Regions from separate parts of the Sporosarcina sp. OR05 genome, predicted to be linked through region 2. Evidence: riboswitches for the same ligand, from Rfam matches in the RefSeq annotation. Region 2 holds a riboswitch; each other region holds the start of a gene.

Region 1 (5,096 bases), on a different contig from region 2:
AATTGACGCGCTCGTTTTCCCGCAAGATCATGGGTGCAGTTTCAGTGCAGCAGCGGGATATCCGGCAATTACAGTGCCGGCTGATTTTACAATTGACGGTGAACCGTTTGGAATCACATTTTGTGGAAAAGCCTTTTCAGAACCAGCATTAATCGGCTATGCATACGCTTTTGAACAAGCAACTCGTGCAAGACGTAAGCCTTATTGATGAAAATAGTTGAAATGAAATAGAAACCAGTCCATTATTAAATAAGGAATAATGGAAAGTAGGGATGTATATGTCCTTCTTGGATAAAATGGACGATGTACTAAAAGATAAATGGCAATTTGATAGCGAAACACCAATTCAAGCACAAATGATACCTGAAATGCTTTCTGGCAAAGATGTTGTTGCGGAATCTCCTACAGGAACAGGAAAAACGTTAGCGTATGTTCTACCGATTTTACAACGAGTAGATGGGAAGAAACAGCAAACGCAAGCACTAATCATGGCGCCATCTCAAGAGTTATCCATGCAAATTGTGAATGTCATACGCGAGTGGGTGGAAGGGACTGACATTACAGTTACCCAGCTGATTGGTGGAGCGAATATGCAACGTCAGATCGAAAAGTTAAAGAAAAAACCGACAATCGTTGTCGGTACACCTGGCCGCTTAGTGGAACTTGTCAAAGCGAAACGCCTAAAATTGCACGATATTCGCTATATCGTACTAGATGAAGGTGATCAACTACTAGCACGAGAGTACCGTGTCATTGTGAAAAATTTAATCGACGGGGCACATGAAGATCGTCAAGTTGTCGTTGTTTCTGCAACGATTACGGACGAAATCGAACGAGTTGCCCAACAGATGATGGACAACCCGATCCGTTTAAAAGTATCACTTGAAGATATGCCATCTTCAGGCAAAGTGGTGCATTCATTCGTAAAGACAGAAGCGAGAGATAAGACAGACCTTCTCCGCGGCTTGTCGCATTTGCCAGCTATTCGAGCGCTCGCATTCATGAACAATGTCGACCAACTACGTATGAAGGAAATGAAATTGCAGTACAATAACGCGCCAATTGCTGTTTTGTATTCGTCCATGACAAAATTTGAACGCCAGCAAACGTTGGAGGACTTCCGGAAAGGAGAAATCCGAATCCTAATCGCCACTGATCTCGCGGCTAGAGGATTGGATATCCAAGGATTGACACACGTCATCCATGTGGATGTGCCGCATACGACAGAACAATATGTACACAGATCAGGTAGAACGGGAAGAGCGGGAGAAGATGGCGAAGTACTCACCTTATTATCCTATCATGAAGAACGGACTTATAAGAAATTGGCAAAGCCATTCAAACCTGTACAAAAAGTGTGGTTTAAAGGTAAATTGACCGAAGGAAATTCAAAGACAGTCAGTGGCCAAAAAGATTCGAATAAGAAAGATGCAAAGAAGAGCCAACCAAAAAAGAAATAAGAAAAAAAGGCTGGGACATACCATAAAAAAACTGCATGATGGCTAATTCGCCGTCATGCAGTTTTTTTATATTTTTCCAATGTTTCTTTTCAAATTCTTGAGTGAGTCGGAGCGGAAAAAGGCCGACTCCTGCGGGATTGTAGCGCGAATGTTGAGACCCCGTAGGGAAAGCCGTTACGTAGAACGGCTTTTGCGAGCATAAGCGAAGCGTTGGGAGCAAGGATGCCTTAATTTCTGCAAAGTACGCAGAAATACGGCAAATCGAACTCTTTGTTGTTCGATTGGCTCAAGCGCGCCCCGCGGAAAGCGTGCCTTTTGGAGCGCAGAGGAACGGTCTATTTAGAGATTTGTCCCAGCCTCTTTTGTAATTCTTTACAGTTGTGTCAAGATAATGGGTTTGTCTTTTGTTACGATAATCGTATGTTCAATTTGGGCGACAAGGGATTTATCCGGTGTGACAAATGTCCATCCATCGCCTAATTCAACTATGTTTTCCGCTTTTTCGGATACGAATGGTTCTACCGCCAATACCATACCATCGACCATTAATGTTTTATCCCAAGCGTCATAATAGTTGAGGATGTGCTGTGGTTCTTCGTGCAATGAAGTACCGATGCCGTGGCCCGTCAAATTCCGGATGACGGCGAATCCGTGTTCTTTCGCTTCGCGTTCGACTGCTTTCCCGATCTGGTTCAATTTTGAGCCGGCTTTCACTTTTGTCATTGCACGATCAAATGCCAATTTGGCAACGTCACAAAGTTTTTGCTTTTTCTCGTCAGGTGTACCGACGACGAATGAAATGCCTGTGTCCGCAAAGAATCCTTCATATGAACCAGACACATCAATATTGACAAGATCTCCGTCTTGTAGAACGGTTGATCCTGGAATGCCGTGTGCTACCTCATGGTTGACACTAATACATGTATAGCCAGGGAAATCATATTGGTCGATTGGGGCAGAAACGGCACCACGCTCAGCAAATAGACGTCCACCGAGTTCGTCAAGTTCTTTTGTTGAAATTCCAGGGACGGCCGCTTCTTTCATCGCTTCGCGAATTTCAGCGACCATTCGTCCGATTTTTTTCAACGCTTCAATTTCTTCATTTGTTTTAACAATCATTATTTACAGGTCCCTTCTCAAAACGTACTTTTCCATTTTACTATATCATAATTCCATTCGTGAAGAGGGGTGCGGGCTTGCTGAAAATACTATCGGTCATTTTAGCACTTTAACCCCTTGGTACACATTCCAGATAACAACAACTAAAAATAATAAGCCATAGATGAGCATGAATAAGAATGGGGCTAGCCCCCAGAAATCAAATTGTCCATTCATCATCGTCGTTAATCGAGACTCATAGGAAACCATTGAAAAAGTAAACAATATAAAACCTGCAATGAGCAATACAACAGGTGCGAGATGTGAAATGAGCGATCGTTTTGCATGACCTTTCACTTCCGCATCGTCCGTAATGAAGAAGACAATTGCGGGGAGTAGAAGAGGGGAAAAGAAAATACTGAAATAGCATAAGGCGGATAAGATTTTGTTATTCGACATGTGTACCTCCTGATAAATAGAAGAAGTTTTTAAAATCATCTTGCTTATATGTACTGTACCATATACAATGGTAACGACAATTGAATTACACGACCACAAGGGGTGCCGACTTGGCTGAGATTGGACGGATGTCCTGACCCTTCGAACCTGTAAGTTCATACTTGCGTAGGGATGTGGATGGAAACTGACATATACGATACGATGTCTCGGTTCTATCCGGGATGTCGTTTTTTGTTACATAAGTTTAGTGAGTGATGAGCTTTATGTAAAGTATAATACAGAATCTGGTCATACGTCTTTGTTGACACGTTGACTTTTCTTCCGTATCCCTCCGAAAACAAAAGAGGAGGAATTCGAATTGGATCGTAGTCGTTTGCAGTTTTTATTGGAAGTAGCAATATTAGGGGCAATGTCATTTGTTTTGGATAACTTAACAGTATTTAAAATGCCTCAAGGTGGTTCCGTCACCTTATCGATGCTGCCAATTATCTTAATGGCATTCCGTTGGGGCCTTAGTGGAGGTTTATTAACGGGATTGATTTCCGGTTTACTCCAAGCAGTCATCGGCGGTTACATTATTCACCCTGTACAAGGTGCGTTGGATTATTTCATCGCGTATACGGTTGTCGGTTTGGCGGCAGTAACACTTAGATGGCTTCTGAAAAGTAAAGCGGAAGGTAAAAAAGGTTCCATGGCAACGGCCATTATTGTAGGAAGCGTTTTAGGTGGATCATTGCGCTTTTTAGCACATTTTATCGGTGGAATGGTGTTCTTCGCGGAATATGCAGGTGACCAACCGGCTTGGCTGTACTCTTTAGGATACAATGCTTCTTATATGATTCCTTCCATAGTGTTATGTGCAATTGTAGCAGTGTTGTTATTCACATCCGCCCCACGGTTGATTCAAAGAAATTAAAATAGAGCAAGTGCATGTAGTGTGCACTTTGCTCTATTTTTTTTGTACACCTTTGCCTGAAAAAAGAAACATGCATGTAATGATGACTGCAGTCAAAAAGAGTGCAGCAGAAGTAATGAACAACTCTTCAATCCCGTTTCGAATCGCAATGCCAATGAATGTCCAAACAAAAACAAGATTCATCACATAATCCCGGTGATGGTACATAAAATGTAAAGCGAACGCAGTGGAAATCGTTAAGTAAAAGACTGTCCATAAAGGATCGCTTAGACCGAAACCTTCCCATTCATGATACATGAGTGTGTAACTGATGTTAGAAATGGAGGAGATGAATACCCAGCCCGTAAGGATACTAAAAGGTACTCTTCCATACAAACGATTTTCTTTCTTCGGAAACGTAAAATAATAGGTAAGTACGACACCGAGAAGAGCGAGTTCAGTTATAACTGCCCAGTTGAACAAGCTGTAATGCCATAGGAACAGCCAAATTGTATTTAACGCACAGCTCACTACGAACAGGAAAGTGATTCGATTTTTATGTTTGTTGCTCATTTGCTCGGTGATCTTATTGAAATTTACTATCCACATGAACAACAAAATGAAGATGACAATCCATATAATAAAAACATAATTTGCAGGATTAAAGAGCACAGGCAAACGGTTAACAATTTCAACGGTTGTTTGATGATTGAGGGTGAAAAAACTAGCGGCTATATTCGTAACGATGACCGTCAGAAGTGAAAGAGCCATCAAGATCATTCTAGACATAATAAAATCCTCCCATGAACAGTATACATAGGAAAAGCCCTACATGCGAATGAAAGTATGAAGTTTCCGTCACAAATCAAATATTTCGTATACCGAAAATTCGTGCTATAATTAATACAGGTTTTTATAGCAATTTTCCAAACAACGAGGGGGATGAACATGACGACAAAACTGTACAGTGAAGTATGGGATTTAGATGTGTTTTTTAAAGGGGGAAGCCATTCACCTGAGCTAAACGAACATTTGGAAAAGGTGAAAACGCAAATTGTCGCACTTGAAAACCGTATTGAGGCATTTTCTGTACCAACGAAAGTAGAAGATGCAAAAGAAGTACATGACTTACTAGAAAGCATAACAGCGACAGCGCTTAATCTTAGAGAAGCATCTGCAGTGAT
Region 2 (5,096 bases):
AAGGGACCTTCTGCATCAGTTTTTGCTATTCTTCATGTACACTGGATTTCAAGTGGTGAAATGTTTGAAAAATTTTCGATTAAAATAGGCTTTCTGTTCTTTTGCCTACTTTTCTCATGGAATTGTATCTATTTTTCATGATACATCAAAAAATCACCCAAACTTACATAGATGTACAGCTCTCCACTTTATTGACACACGGCAATAAGCACCGAGATGTCCTGGAGACTTATTATAATGAAAGAAGACATCCATCATATCGTATTGATGGAAGCAAAAACGGACACGACGGGCGTGATTATGGGTTAACAAGGGGATGCAATGATTTCCTCAAGGGAACTGACAAAAGAGACCAAAATGTGTTGCATTCCTCCAATTTTGACGGTGCTTGTGACAGAGACAAGCACTTTGAATGGGTATACAAGCAAGCATAACATACAGTACACCTACAATATTCTGAATTTACATTTACGCAATCGTAGTGAATTGACTGAATTCACGCTATCACAAGCACCTGTTTTCAAGCCCTAAATATTCACGTAACGTATGACCTTCATAATCGTTTTTGTAAATACCTCTCTTTTGCAACTCCGGCACGATTAATTCAACAAAGTCTTCTAAACTACCGGGCAATGTCGGCGGCATAAGATTAAATCCATCGGCCACCCCTTCTTTAAACCAAAGCTCCATCTGATCGACAATCTCTTCCGGTGTGCCGATGAGCGTGAAATGTCCCCCACCAGCATTCAGATACCCCAACAGCTCCCTTACTGTCGGGTTGGTATCATGAATAATTTCCAGTATCGTCTCGTACCGGCCGACTGGCCCAGTAAATTCTTCGACAGGCGGCAATGGAGGAACCTTTTCATCCAATGCCCAATCGGAGCAGTCTTGCCGGATAAACATACTCAGCTGTTTTAGAGCTGTTTCAATAGGAAGTTTCACATCTATTGCGGCTTTCTTGGCAAAAGCCTCTTCACGGCTCTCTCCCACATAGGTGACTAAGCCCGGAAACACTTTAATATGTCTGTTGTTCGCGCTTTGTCTCACTTGCTCATTTAGTTTGTCTCGAAATCTTTTGGCTTGCTTAAGATTCCATGACACTGAGTAAACGGCATCAGCATGTTTTGCGGCTAATGCAATGCCTTGTTTGGACGCCCCTGCCTGCATCGCCACCGGTTTACCTTGAGGGCTTTTCGGCGTAGTGGACGGTCCACACACTTTAAAATAGGTGCCTTCATGATGGAATGGCGAGATATTTGCAGGATTAATCAACTTCTTCTCTTCACGTTGATGCAAAAATGCTTCACTGTCCCATGAAAGAAATAATTTATTCATTAACACAGCAAATTCATCTGCCTTTTCATACCGTTCATCATGCGAGGGCAGTTGATCCATGTTATGATTTTGCGCCTCAACATCAGTCATTGACGTAACAAGATTCCAACCTACACGACCTTTAGTAATATGGTCTAAACTCAAAAGCTGGCGGGAAGCTGTAAACGGATTGGAAAAAGTGCTTGAAATCGTCGGAACTAACCCGACATGGTCTGTCACTTGGGAGATGGCTGTTAAATTGATGAGCGGATCAAACCAAAATGCCGGCAATTCACTGGAACTCTTTCCTGCAAAAGATTGATTATCCGCAAAGAATACGACGTCAAGCAAGCCCCTTTCCGCCAACTTGGCCAAGTCTTGATAATAGGAAATCTCACCAATGCGTTCAACACTTGAGTCAGGCATGAGCCAAGCAGCTTGGTGGTGCCCGCACCCATACAGCAAAACACCTAAGTTCAATTGTTTCCCTTTTTGTTCAGTCACTCTCCACACCCCCATTTGTCAATTCATTGTTAAGCCGCCATCGACTGTATAATTCTGCCCTGTAATGCCGCTCGCATGGTATGAAGACAAAAAAGCTACCATATTTGCAACGTCTTGAGGGGTTGTCACTTTTTTCAACGGCGTAGCGTTCGCAATTAATTCAAATACTTCCGGCGTTGTAACAGCACTCGCATTCGTTGTTTTCAATAAGCCCCCTGAAACGACATTCGCTTTTATACCGTATGCCCCTAACTCGGCAGCGATATTGCGTGTAAAACCGATCAATCCGGCTTTCGCTGTCGTGTATTCATGATAAGGAACGACAGGATTCTGAAACAGATTTGTTCCGATATTGATAATACTTCCATTTTGTCGTTCAATAAATTGAGGAATGACACTTTGAATGACGTTAAATGCTGCTTTTAACGTCCCATCCAACTGTCCCTGATAATCTTCCCAAGATAGTTCACTAAACGGCTTCTGCTTGACTGGATCAAATTTGAAATCGATTAATGCATTATTGACGACCACATCAATTTGCCCGAAGTATGCCGTTGCCTTTTCCACCATGCGCTCTACTTCTGCACGATTGGTGACATCCGCTTGAATCGCAATCGCATGATCTTTTCCAATCTCAAAAGCCATCTTGTCGGCTGCCTCTTTGCTTTTATTGTAATTAATGACGACCCGAAATCCTTGGCTTGCCAATGTCCTTGCGATCGTTGCCCCTAATCCTTGACTACTTCCTGTTACCAACACGACCTTTGTCATTTCAACAGCTCCTAAACATGTAATAGTTGAATAGGCAAATGACAGCTAAAAAAAATACGCAACCTTCCAAAAGGAAAGTTGCGTAAAACAAATATGACACACTAAGAAAAAGACAGAGTCATCCCTCTTCATATGTATGAATGTTCACACTTTCCTACGCTAGCATCAACTAGATCAGGTTCAAAGGGTTTGAGTTTCTACTCATCTCAGTTAAATAACACCCCTAGTGCATCCTATTAAGTTTTTAAGGTTTTGTAAAACGATTGCTGCCATTTCTACTATTCTTATGGGTTTTCATCTTAAACCATATCATACTGTATGATCCATTACAACCGGACCATTTATTACCTAATATGTTGTCCTTCCAAACGGTCATTCAATAAAGGAGCTCAAATAAAGACGCTGGGACAAAACTCTAAATAGACCGTTCCTCTGCGCTCCAAAGGCACGCTTTCCGCGGGGCGCGCTTGAGCCAATCGAACAACGAAGAGTTCGATTTGCCGTATTTCTGCGTACTTTGCGGAAATTAAGGCATCCTTGCTCCCAACGCTACGCTTTTGCTCGCAAAAGCCGTTCTGCGTAACGGCTTTCCCTGCGGGGTCTCAACATTCGCGCTACAATCCCGCAGGAGTCGGCCTTTTTCCGCTCCGACTCACTAAAGAATTTGAAAAGAAACACTGGAAAAATATTAAAAACTGCATTAAAAGGCGAATTAGCCATAATGCAGTTTTTTTATGTTATGTCCCAGCCTCTTTCGCTCCAATTATTGATCTGTTTGTTTTTGCTTTTTATTCAAATACTCTGTACGTAACTTTTCAAGATGCTGCTTTTTATCAAACTTAACAGGCTTGTTTTTTTCATGATATTTAGTCACAGCCGATTGACCTTTATAATCCAATTGATATTTTCCCACTTTGTTCACCTACTTTTTCTTTTCACGACTTTAAAAGAGAATCTATTCATCAAATAGAATGCGCATTATTTAAATGTAGTATACCATTTACCTTTATTCGCGTACTGATTGCAGGTGTAGGAACTTTACTAATAAACACTACAACCACGACATTCTTGTATACACAATTGTCATGAATTAACTAAATTTAACCTGACACAGGTACCCGTTTTTAAGAACAAAGTTGGCCGAAAAAAGAAGAGCAGCAGTGGCTGCCCTTCTCCTATACGCGCTCTCTATCGGATTAATTTGATTCACATCTTATTCTCTACTTATAGTATACCATCATCTGATTCTCATTTATAGAGTACTTTTCCCGCCACCACTGCCTTATACTTTAATACTAATACTTTTGACGGTGCCTGTGCCAGAAACAATCACGTTAATTCAAGTAATTTGAATGGTTATACAAGCAATCATAAGAAACGTGATACATACAACATCCAGATTTTATGTATATGCAATTGTAGTGAATTAACTGAATTCAACCTTGCACAGGCACCTGTTTTAAATCCATTCAGACGACGGCTAATTGTAGAATAGCTGATAAAATCAATTCCAAGCTCTTTCTTAAATGCCTCGTCTGACTGGATTCCTGCTTCAATGTCCCGATGACTATGCCATTGTGCAACATTCGCCATAATAAAGAGTTTTACGATTGAGAAGTCAGTAATTTTATTCGTACCATTCATTAAAGGACAAGCTAAAATACTATCTGGTAAATTGGATAAGAGTTGACGAAAGACTAAATTAGGGTTTACACTTTTCATGGCTTACTCCTTTTTGTAGTGTAAGGGAACTGATTTAGTCGTCGCTTCCTTACCTACATTAGGAGTTTTTTTGTCGTTCTTCAAGTCTTTTATTCTATTTTTTATATAAATCATCTATTTTTTTACTGTGGTGCAACGCTAGTGGGCACCGGTTTTTAAAAAATTATCAAAATACATTTACAAGACAATCATTTCACGCGTATACTGAAAATATGTCAAAACGGTGAACGAGTATGGAGGAATCATGATGCAAATTAATTTCCTATATTTTATGAAACGACTAGCAACACTCGAACTTGTTCTGGGCTTTATCATCTTTTCGTTAGGTGTATTCGAAAGCGGTTTCACTATATCCAGCATAACAACGATGGTCGGATTCGGCTTTATCTGTGGCGGGATGGTGACATTCGGCGTCGGTCTGTTCGGCAGCTTGCTGCTCTTCGATCCGAAAACCGAATGAATGGGTCCAAAGACGCCGCATTGATTTTTCGTGTGTGTGTCCTATCCCGCCCTATCGGAATACCATCGTGACTCTCATACTGTAAAATACGCAGCCTCGGCAATTTTGATGGAATGATTTTTTTTGAATTTTGACGGTGCCTGTGCCAGAAACAATCACGTTAATTCAAGCAATTTGAATGGTTATACAAGCAATCATAAGAAACGTGATACCTACAACATCCAGATTTTATGTATATGAAATTGTAGTGAATTAACTGAATTCAGCCTTACACAGGCACCTGTTTTAAGTGTGAAAAAAATGACCAATTTCTACGCAAAAT
Region 3 (5,096 bases), on a different contig from region 2:
ATCATCTTCAGCGTTTTCGTCTGCTTCACTGTCGGTTGCATCATCGTCCTGTTTTTCGGTTGCATCTTCATCTGTTGTATCTTCTACTTTATCTTCATCTTGTTGACCTGGCTCTTTCAATATTTCCGGGGATTTATCAACGCCGCCCATTTGGTTTCGATTGTCTTTAACATTACACGCTGCCAAACCTACGAGTAGTAAAAGTGATAAAAATACAGAACTGATTTTCTTCATCGTACCATCCTTCCATTCTTGTTTTGTTGTTAGAATACCCTACTTTTCAAAATTCACGCATGGCTCATTAACGATTAGCGAATTACATAACTTGCATCTACACGCCTTCACACAAATCTTTCTCCATCTGCTACAAATCTTGTCTTATTAATAGAATCTTAACTGGCATACACGTATACTGAAACACATGGCTTGTACATATTAGCAACGTCATACAAGCACATTTAGCTATTCACAATTTGAGTACTTTGATGAGCTTGAAACAAAAAAAGCCACGTTTCGTAACAAACGACACAGTGGCAAGTCGGTAACTAAAAAGGAGATCTCGAATGACATGTGAACTTTGCAATCCCAAGACCATTGGCTATACCATCTATTTTTCAAATGAACAACGCATGGATTTGTTAGTAAAGTATTTTACTGACTATCCGAAAACTACGTGGCAAAAGCTGAATGAACGGATGTTTTGGGCGCTTGAACCTGTTTTATTTGACTTAATGGATTATGTTCAAACTCACATGGATGCCGAGGCAATTTATGCAGTAAAAGCAGACAAAGAAGATCCGATGCGAGACTTAAACAAATTAAAACCAATCAAGTCATTTCAATCTGAACGTGAGGCCAGTTGGATTGATGCAATCATTCAGAAAAAATCAATTCGTACACATTACCAACCGATCGTCAAGATGCTCGATCATGAAGTTCATATTGTTGGAAATGAGCTGTTGAGTAGAGGGATTGATGACCAAGGTCAATTGATTGCTCCGTTCCACCTTTTTGAAGCCGCGAGAAAACGCAATCGCTTGTTTGCACTTGATCGACTATGTAGATTGGAGTCCATCAAAAATGCAGCACCTGTTGCAGACAGACTAATTTTCATCAATTTCATACCAACTTCCATTTATGTGCCTGAACATTGTTTGGCGACGACGTTTGCAGCAATTCAACGAGCAGGCATTCGTCCTGAGCATGTCGTATTTGAAGTTGTGGAGACAGATAAAGTCGATGATATGGCACACTTGCTGTCCATCTTGGATTATTATCGTACGCACGGAGTAAAATATGCACTAGATGATGTAGGAACTGGTTTCAATGATTTGGAGTTGTTAGCTCGCATGCAACCCGATTTCGTCAAACTTGCAAGAGAGTTTGCTGATGGCGTAAGTGTAGATGCCGAGAAGCAAAAAGTCGCTAGAAATGTGATGCGGTTAGCACATAAGGTTGGCGCACTTGCACTTGCTGAAGGAATTGAGCAAGCTAGCGATTTACGCTATTTGCAAGAAATGGGCTATGATCTTTTTCAAGGGTACTTATTCGGAAAACCTGATGCAACACCTATCAAACAGGTTCATGCAATACAGTAAATTGAAGCAACAAAAAAGCGAGGCTGGGACATATCATAAAAAAGCTGCATTATGGCTAATTCACCGTCATGCAGTTTTTTTATATTTTCCCAATGTTTCTTTTCGAATTCTTGAGTGAATCGGAGCGGAAAAAGGCCGACTCCTGCGGGATTGTAGCGCGAATGTTGAGACCCCGCAGGAAGCGCAGCGGACGAGGAGGCTCAAGCGCGCCCCGCGGAAAGCGTGCCTTTTGGAGCGCAGAGGAACGGTCTATTTAGAGTTTTGTCCCAGCCTCCTTATTCTTTTTCATATGCCTACCAATTAAGAATCATTGATACTTCGCAACAAACAGCGCCATCGACTTCTTTATGGAGTACGAATCGGATTCCACTCGGCGTGTACTTTGTAGTCACTTTCGAAGGAATTCCAACTGACGCAATCATTTCGTCAACTTTACGCTGATCAGATTTTTGTGCAGCCGTCATGAGTTCCTTTGCAAATGTGGTTGACTGAGAAATTTTAGTAACAAGTTGGTTTGCGTGCTTTGTTAACTCCATGGAATACGTTGCCGACTGGTGCAATCGTGTAGGATCGACAGGCGGATAAGGATTTGAATCGTTCGGGATTCCCATCAAGTTGTTTGCCTCTAAGGTCGAATGGGCAACTTGTTGCAGTTGGGGATAAGCGATATGAACGAAATAAGGATGATACCAATAATACAGCTTCCTTTCCTCCTTTTCGCGGTTCTTACAGTATATGTAGCGCAAATTCCATTGTGCTGATTCGTAGAGAATGAAAGGGAGAAGATCCAGTCGTATCGTCTCTCCCTTTCATTACCTATCTAAGTAAGTGTACAAGGACTAAAAGTTTTCCAGCTAGTGAACAATCGTCCGAAAAGGATTGGCAAAATCGACTGTCTACACTTGCAATTCCACTTTCTCTAAATCCCAATTTTGCTTTGTATAGGCCATCTCCCAAAACTGTAATTCATAGTGACAGCTTTTTATGAAATGTGCTTTAATTTCCGCACGACGTTTTTGAGTTAAATCTTTTGTGAGTTCGTTTAGTCGTTCAATCTGTTCGTTCGTGGATTGTTCAAACCACTCAGAGCTATACATCGCAATCCATTTGTCGTAAATCGGATGATTCGGAGTTGCCTCTTTTAACCGTTCGCCAATCTCATAATAGACCCAATAGCATGGTAATAATGCGGCTAATGTTGCAGCTAAATCCCCTTCCATTGCAGCTCTATAGAGGTGGGAAGTATAGGCATAAGCAGTTGGTGCTGGTTTGAATTGTGCTAAATCCTGTTCTGTCACGCGCAATAAGCTGAAATAACTTTCATGTAGATCGATTTCAGCTCCACATGTCCCTTCTGCATGCTGTGCAAACCGTCTTACGGTGTGCATATCTGTTGCTTGTGCGGCTGCTAATGCATGTACCTTTGCGTAATGCTGTAAATAATAGGAATCTTGAAGGATGTACTCTTTGAAAATATCTTCCGATAATGTGCCTGTAGCAAGCTCCTCAATAAACGGATGATTGAAATTGGCTTCAAAAATTGCGTCACACTCTACTCGTAACTCTTTACACAACGTCATCTTACCCACTCCTCTAGTTTTTGTAGAAAACCAAAAAACCGCTCCCTCAACACATACGTTGAAAAAGCGGCTCGCAAATCGGCGTAGAATAACCATGGAAGACGTGCGGTCCACTTCCCTACGCTGGTATGAGCCAGATCAGGTTCTAAGGGTCCGCATATTCATACACGTCTCAGTCTTTCACAAAGACTCCCCCAGTGGTTAACTCTTTTTAGTTTTCAACTTCACTATAACATAGATAAAGAGTTTGACAAGTCAGGGGAATGGTCTGACTTTTTTTTCAACAATCACTGAGTTCCTCTTCCCTTTACATTCACGTTGGTGTGATGAAATCGTCAACTCGAAGCAAATGAAGCATGTACCTGCTCTTGAAGAATGGATTGTGGTAACATACAATTCGTATGTATTCAAATACCGGAGGCTTCTTATGACAAACCAAAACAAAGGTATTCTACTATTATTGGCATCCGCATTCGGCTTTTCTCTTATGACATTGTTCGTCAAGCTGTCAGGTGATGTACCAACTTTACAAAAAACCATTTTCAGAAATGGCGTATCAATGTTCATATCGCTATTCTTCGTCCTACATTTTAAAGAAAGACTAATAGGGAAACGTGAGAACCAACCATTGCTATTATTACGTTCAGTTTTAGGTGCAATTGGGATTATCTTACTCTTTTATGCAATCGATCATCTTGTGTTAGCGGATGCAGATATGTTGAACAAAATGAGCCCATTTTTCACGATCGTTTTTGCCGCTATCTTCTTACAAGAACGCGTGAAACCATTTCAAGTGTATAGCATACTTGTCGCCTTTCTCGGTACGTTGTTTATTATTAAGCCCTCATTCTCGCTTGATATCGTGCCCTATGCAGCGGGCATTCTTTCCGCTATATTCGCCGGAGGAGCGTACACCGTATTACGAGCACTAGGCAATCGAGAGCAGTTTTACACGGTCGTATTTTACTTCTCAGGTTTCACGACAATCATCTTGTTGCCTTTCGTAATTTATCATTATGAGCCCATGACCTGGCAGCAGACTGCATATCTATTACTCGCTGGACTAGCCGCTACAATCGGCCAATTTGGCATTACATTAGCTTACAAATTTGCCCCAGCAAAAGAAATTTCCGTATTCAACTATTTTACTGTCGTTTTCACCGCTTTATTTGGTTTTGCTTTTCTCGGACAACTACCGGATGTCTATAGCATCATCGGATATATCATCATTTTCGGTGCGTCTTTCTATATGTTTCTAAGAGGTAAAGAAGGTGACGCTGCGAGAGAAAAACTAGTGACGCCTAAAGATTAAATGAGGTGTAAACAAAAGCAAAAGGAATCGAGCAACTGTTATCGCTTGATTCCTTTTCTAATTACAATTAAAACATGCCCTGTTCATTCGGTGAATTACTTACAACGGATTGGCCGACATCCCACGTTTCGATAATCTTTCCTTCTTGAAATCGGAAAATATGTACTACAGCTACACCAAGATCATCGGTATTCTGTTGTATATGTGAATGAATCACGACTCGATCTTCTTCTTCAATTACTTGGACAACCGTCCATTGTTTGTTTGGACTTAACTCAGCATTGTCCATCATTGCTTTCATTAATGACTGCGCGCCGGCCTCAAAATAGGCATTATGATGAATAAACTCGGTGTGAATTGCATCGTCAAATGCTTCTTTAATCTTTCCGCTAACAATTTGTTGGAGAAAGGTCACTGCTAGCTCTTTTTGTGACATAATATACATCCTCTCTATACACGTCATGATTTGTGTACCACACATGTATAAACATTCAACAACAACTGCGAAACTCCTCCCTTTACTGTTAAATAGTCAGTAGGAGTTTAACTCCACCCAATAGGCATTTTATCAGTACCCATACTTTTATGTTTGCGTAATGATACGTT
Region 4 (5,096 bases), on a different contig from region 2:
TGCTTCTTGGCCACCATGTGGATTTTGTGCGGAAGACATGGCACTGACCGCTTTATTCGCAAGCTTACCTTTCGCCCATAGGCCACCTGTCGTATCTAAGAAATTCTTCATTTGGCCGGGCATATTGCCGAAACGCGTCGGTACACTGAAGATGATCGCATCTGCCCATTCTAGGTCTTCTGGCTTCACCTCAGGCACATCTTTCGTCGCTTCCACATGTGCTTTCCATGCCGGATTTGAGTCGATTGCTGCTTGAGGAGCTGTTTCTGCAGCTTTTAACACGCGTACTTCGGAACCCATTTCCTTCGCTGCTTCTGCTGCCCATTGTGCCAACTGATAATTCGTACCACCTGAACTGTAGTAAACAATCGCTGTGTTCGTCATGAGTAAAACCCCTTTTCTTATTGTAGAAATTCTTTATACCAACTTGCTGCTTCCTGCACTTCTGATTGCGTTAACGCATGGCCGTTCATTTCCCAGTGGACTTCTGTACGTGCACCTGCATTTGTTAGAAGCGACAACAAATCCAACGTTTCTTTCGCCGGACAAATCGGATCATTTTTCCCTGCGGCAATGAACACCGGAACTTTGCTGAGATCCGGTAATTCAATCCCTCGCCTAGGTACCATCGGATGATGCAAGATCGCTCCTTTTAGTGAATCAGCATAGTGGAATAGTAAGCTCCCTGCAATATTCGCACCATTTGAATAGCCTACAGCTACGACTTCTGATCGATCGAACCCGTATTTCTCAGCTGCTTCATCCAAAAACGCATGTAATTCATTCGTTCTGAACACTAAATCTTCTTCGTCAAAAACGCCTTCTGCCAGTCTTCTGAAAAAACGAGGCATACCATTCTCTAACACGTTACCTCGGACACTTAACACCGAAGCATCCGGGTCTATCAATGTTGCTAACGGTAACAGATCGTGTTCGTTTCCCCCTGTTCCGTGCAACAGCAAAAATGTCCGTTTAGATGTTCCTTGTTCAAAGACGTGCTTCATCATGCTCCCCCCTTTCGATTTACTTCTCGTACATGAAACGGTATGATCTACGCTTCCAATTGGTCGAGGAACTGCTCACAATGAGCTACCCACTGCAAAATTCAGCCTAGTAGCAGTCGTTTCTTGTTAGTACCGCTTACCAATATCTCGAATTAAGATATCTTGAATTCAAGATAAATGTACCAAAGATATTCTAAGTTGTCAAAAATGTTGATTGATTTCAGCAGAATGATTACTCAAAGTTTGAACAACGCCAATAGTGATAGGCAATTGCATCCGACATGAAGGCAAGTCCTCTACTTTCAACTTGTAACACTGGCTTCCACGCTTCCCCTCTCCCCTTCATCAAGTAAATTTCATGATGGGGTGCTGGGTCAAAATAGCCGCACATATCGAACGTTCCATGCCGTTTAAACACTGCAGACACTTCATAGTCAATGAGTGGCGCTGTTGTCAATGGATTGCCTACTGCATGTTCGAGAAGAAATCCGGATTCTCCTTTTTTGTGATCTTTGCGTTGCAGCGTAATCCCGTCTGAAGAAGCTCGTGCTTTTTCCCGGAAGTTTTTTAAATGGTCATATGCAATTGACGGACCTACCTCTTTTGTAAACGTCAGCGGTTCACCTTTTTCATCGTACGCGAGCTCAATATCGACACGCGTACGAAAACCATCGCCATTCGGATCAAAGTCACGGGCGTCTCCTTTGAAATAATGATTGGGTGACAACAAATTTGGATTCCGTACCCATTCCTCTGCAAGAAACGTTGTATAACGTAATTTCCATCGATCTATAGGATGCAACGTCTTTTCCCTTTCATTCACTGGCTGTAAAAGCTCTCGCGGCTTGCCGATCCACTTGACGGTCGAAAATGTTTCAATAGCAGCTTCCTTACGTGATGAATTGGGATGCAGCGAACCAAACACATTAGACAAAACCGATTTAACGGATGTCAAACGCTCCTCTGATTTTTCAAGCGGACGTCTTGCTCGAATCATATAGTCGTATGATTCGTCCATGTCAATATCCCGGTCGATGTACCAATTTGTGTTGACCATCTTTACAAATTTTCCATTCCGATAAATGCCGTATTCTTCTATGTCCTTCATACCTTCCCATGACAAGGCGATTTGCGTTTTCGCTACGATTGTCGTCATGACAAGAGATTGCAAGGGATTCTCGACGTTCTTTTCTTCAGCAAAAGCAGACGTTTGCAATGCAATGACATCGACGACTTGATTATCCTCAACACGTTCTACCATGTAATGATAGAATTTACCATGTTTGAAATCCCCGTCTTGAAATTCCGGCACGGTTCCTTCATAGACATGTTCACCATCTTTATACACGTTGTAAAAACCTCCGACATCATTCCATGTGAATGAAATCAAATCATGTTCATGCTTTACAGACTGTATTTCAAATAACATGTTTGCGCCTCCCTTTTCCTCTATTTTGGGGAACTTTCAACATCGCTAAACATAACGTACCAATCAATTGAACAGCTTATGCGAAAGTGAACGATCTTTCCATTAACGATTGTGCGTCCCAGTCACTATCCGCGTACATGGCGTATGCTTATATGCATCAACATGCTTGAATGTACCCATTACTATTTCCTTGCCCTTCTTGCGAATCTGTGAAACTATGTTATAGTAATTTTGAAAACAAATCGTAAAATTGCCACTAGGGGTGCCTTATGCACGTGTGTAAATTTGCAAAACACTCGTACCGATTTCATGTTCACTATGCGTATATCATGGTGAAACATTAGATACCGGACAGAGCTGATAGCAAATGAAACATGCAATGCGCTAGGCTGAGACGTGTATGAATACGCGGACCCTTTGAACCTGATCTGGTTGATACCAGCGGAGGGAAGTGGGTGCGCAACTTCTATCCATTGAATTTGCAAGCCGCTTCTTGACGCCCTGTCAGGAGCGGCTTTTTTGCATATATGGAGGTATGTTGACGATGTATTTACAAAAACTACGAGACGAAAAACCGTTGATTCATTGCATTACGAATATTGTTGTTGCGAATTTCCAAGCGAATGGCTTGCTTGCACTAGGAGCTTCCCCTGTCATGGCGGATGCGGTTGAAGAAGCAGCGGATATGGCGGCTGTTTCATCAGCTGTCGTATTGAATATCGGTACGCTTAAAGCGGTCAGTGTTGAGGCGATGTGCCTTGCTGGGGAGCGTGCGGCGGCTAATGGCATTCCGGTCATCCTCGATCCAGTCGGTGCTGGAGCGACCTCATTCCGAAAAGCCGCTGTCCTATCGATTTTAGAGAAAGTGCCTGTATCCCTTATTCGTTGCAACGCTGGGGAACTTGCAGCAATTGCAGGAATTGATTGGCAAGCAAAAGGGGTTGATGCAGGAGATGGAGAGGCAGATTTGGAACAGCTCGCGCTTGAAGTGGCGACGCGATACAGCTGTCTTGTTGCAGTGACCGGTGTTGAGGATCTTGTTACAGACGGCAAAAAGGTCGTGCGAATTGCTGGGGGCCATTCACTTATGACACGTGTCACAGGCGTAGGTTGCCTGTTAAGTGCGGTCGTTGCTGCATTTGTTGCAGTGGCAGACGATCACAAGTTGGAAGCAGCGGAAAACGCTTTGGCTATTTATAAAAGAGCAGGTGAACAGGCAGCGGCACTATCTACTGGACCAGGAGACTTTGCTGTGAATTTATTGAACGCACTTTATGCAATAACAGAGGAGGATTTGCTATGACTTCAGTAGCTTTGACGATTGCAGGTTCAGATAGTGGCGGGGGGGCTGGTATACAGGCGGATTTGAAGACGTTCCAAGAGCTTGGTGTATTCGGAACGTCCGCGTTAACGGCTGTTACTGCACAAAATACGTTAGGCGTACACGGTGTCTACCCGATTGAGGCGGCAGGTGTAACTGCTCAAATACAAGCTGTGCTGGACGATTTTTCAGTAGGAGCCGTGAAGACAGGGATGCTATTTTCAGCCGACATTATTGAGGCGGTAGCAGTTTCATTAAGGAACAATGGCTGCCCACCCCTCGTGATTGATCCAGTGATGATCGCAAAAGGTGGCGCATCTTTACTTAAAGATGAAGCCGTTACTGCTTTGAAAGCACATTTACTTCCTCTTGCTACTCTCGTCACGCCAAATATTCCGGAAGCGGAAGTGCTTGCGGATATGACGATTCAGTCGACAGCTGATTACGAAGAAGCAGCGAACCGGATTCTTAGTTCAGGGGCAAAAGCGGTCATTTTAAAAGGAGGACATAGCAATGATGCGCAGTTTGCGGAAGACTTTTTCTTCGGGGCAGACGGCTATTCATTCACGATAAAATCAGAACGGATTGCTACAAAAGATACGCATGGTACGGGTTGCACGTTTTCTGCCGCAATTACTGCATTCATTTCGCAAGGAAAAAGTTTGCAGGAAGCAGTGCGTGAAGCGAAGGTATTTATTCAAGCGGCCATATCGGATGGCTTACAATTAGGCGGAGGTCACGGGCCAACGAATCACTGGGCATATAATCGATTGAAGCAGGATGCAAAGGAGGTTGTCATAATTGAATAAAGAGCAACTGGCACTATATTTCATAATGGGTTCGACGAATACAGGAACGCAGGACCCTCTACATGTGCTCGAGTGCGCTTTGCGTGGCGGCATTACTTGCTTTCAGTTACGAGAAAAAGGGCCGGGTGCGAAAAGAGGCGAAGCATTGCTGGAATTTGCTCGACAATGCCAAGAGTTGTGCAAGGAATATGGTGTTCCGTTCATCGTGAACGATGATGTGGACCTTGCTTTAGCACTTGATGCAGACGGGGTACATGTTGGGCAAGAAGATGAACAGGCAGCGATTGTTCGAAAACGGCTTGGCACTGGGAAAATACTCGGCGTGTCTGCACATACGTCGGATGAAGTGCTAGCCGCAATTGAAGCGGGTGCTGATTACATCGGAATGGGACCTGTCTACACGACTACTTCAAAACCGGACGCAAAACCGGTAGCTGGCACACAGTTCATTCAGACGACAAGGTCTGTTTATCCTGATTTACCGATTGTCGGCATCGGCGGCATTACTGTCGATAATTTTGCACCTGTGTTTG

The links. Region 2 has a riboswitch for thiamine pyrophosphate ahead of NRI27_RS07530 (3-oxoacyl-ACP reductase). Riboswitches for the same ligand answer to the same signal wherever they lie in the genome.
Region 1: it holds a riboswitch for thiamine pyrophosphate, as region 2 does, so the genes downstream of both, thiT (energy-coupled thiamine transporter ThiT) here and NRI27_RS07530 (3-oxoacyl-ACP reductase) in region 2, are expected to answer to the same signal.
Region 3: it holds a riboswitch for thiamine pyrophosphate, as region 2 does, so the genes downstream of both, tenA (thiaminase II) here and NRI27_RS07530 (3-oxoacyl-ACP reductase) in region 2, are expected to answer to the same signal.
Region 4: it holds a riboswitch for thiamine pyrophosphate, as region 2 does, so the genes downstream of both, thiM (hydroxyethylthiazole kinase) here and NRI27_RS07530 (3-oxoacyl-ACP reductase) in region 2, are expected to answer to the same signal.

The regions. Positions count from the first base shown of each region.
Region 1 covers NZ_JANKJL010000014.1:48,192-53,287, forward strand. Annotated here, with positions in the region: gene NRI27_RS15685 (amidase family protein) at 1-208, shown strand, start outside; gene NRI27_RS15690 (DEAD/DEAH box helicase) at 279-1,460, shown strand; gene map (type I methionyl aminopeptidase) at 1,833-2,579, opposite strand; gene NRI27_RS15700 (magnetosome magnetite crystal formation protein family) at 2,676-3,017, opposite strand; TPP riboswitch at 3,106-3,206, shown strand; gene thiT (energy-coupled thiamine transporter ThiT) at 3,376-3,933, shown strand; gene NRI27_RS15710 (tryptophan-rich sensory protein) at 3,967-4,701, opposite strand; gene NRI27_RS15715 (M3 family oligoendopeptidase) at 4,861-5,096, shown strand, end outside.
Region 2 covers NZ_JANKJL010000003.1:98,222-103,317, reverse strand. Annotated here, with positions in the region: gene NRI27_RS07535 (LLM class flavin-dependent oxidoreductase) at 505-1,821, opposite strand; gene NRI27_RS07530 (3-oxoacyl-ACP reductase) at 1,840-2,592, opposite strand; TPP riboswitch at 2,727-2,827, opposite strand; gene NRI27_RS07525 (hypothetical protein) at 3,356-3,505, opposite strand; gene NRI27_RS07520 (hypothetical protein) at 3,961-4,314, opposite strand; gene NRI27_RS07515 (hypothetical protein) at 4,562-4,774, shown strand.
Region 3 covers NZ_JANKJL010000005.1:73,809-78,904, reverse strand. Annotated here, with positions in the region: gene NRI27_RS09980 (hypothetical protein) at 1-234, opposite strand, end outside; gene NRI27_RS09975 (EAL domain-containing protein) at 564-1,598, shown strand; gene NRI27_RS09970 (YuzC family spore coat inner layer protein) at 1,892-2,209, opposite strand; gene tenA (thiaminase II) at 2,495-3,178, opposite strand; TPP riboswitch at 3,277-3,384, opposite strand; gene NRI27_RS09960 (DMT family transporter) at 3,606-4,490, shown strand; gene NRI27_RS09955 (nuclear transport factor 2 family protein) at 4,558-4,926, opposite strand.
Region 4 covers NZ_JANKJL010000004.1:57,725-62,820, reverse strand. Annotated here, with positions in the region: gene wrbA (NAD(P)H:quinone oxidoreductase) at 1-384, opposite strand, end outside; gene NRI27_RS08755 (alpha/beta hydrolase) at 402-1,004, opposite strand; gene NRI27_RS08750 (DUF3238 domain-containing protein) at 1,237-2,433, opposite strand; TPP riboswitch at 2,682-2,900, shown strand; gene thiM (hydroxyethylthiazole kinase) at 2,978-3,736, shown strand; gene thiD (bifunctional hydroxymethylpyrimidine kinase/phosphomethylpyrimidine kinase) at 3,733-4,563, shown strand; gene thiE (thiamine phosphate synthase) at 4,589-5,096, shown strand, end outside.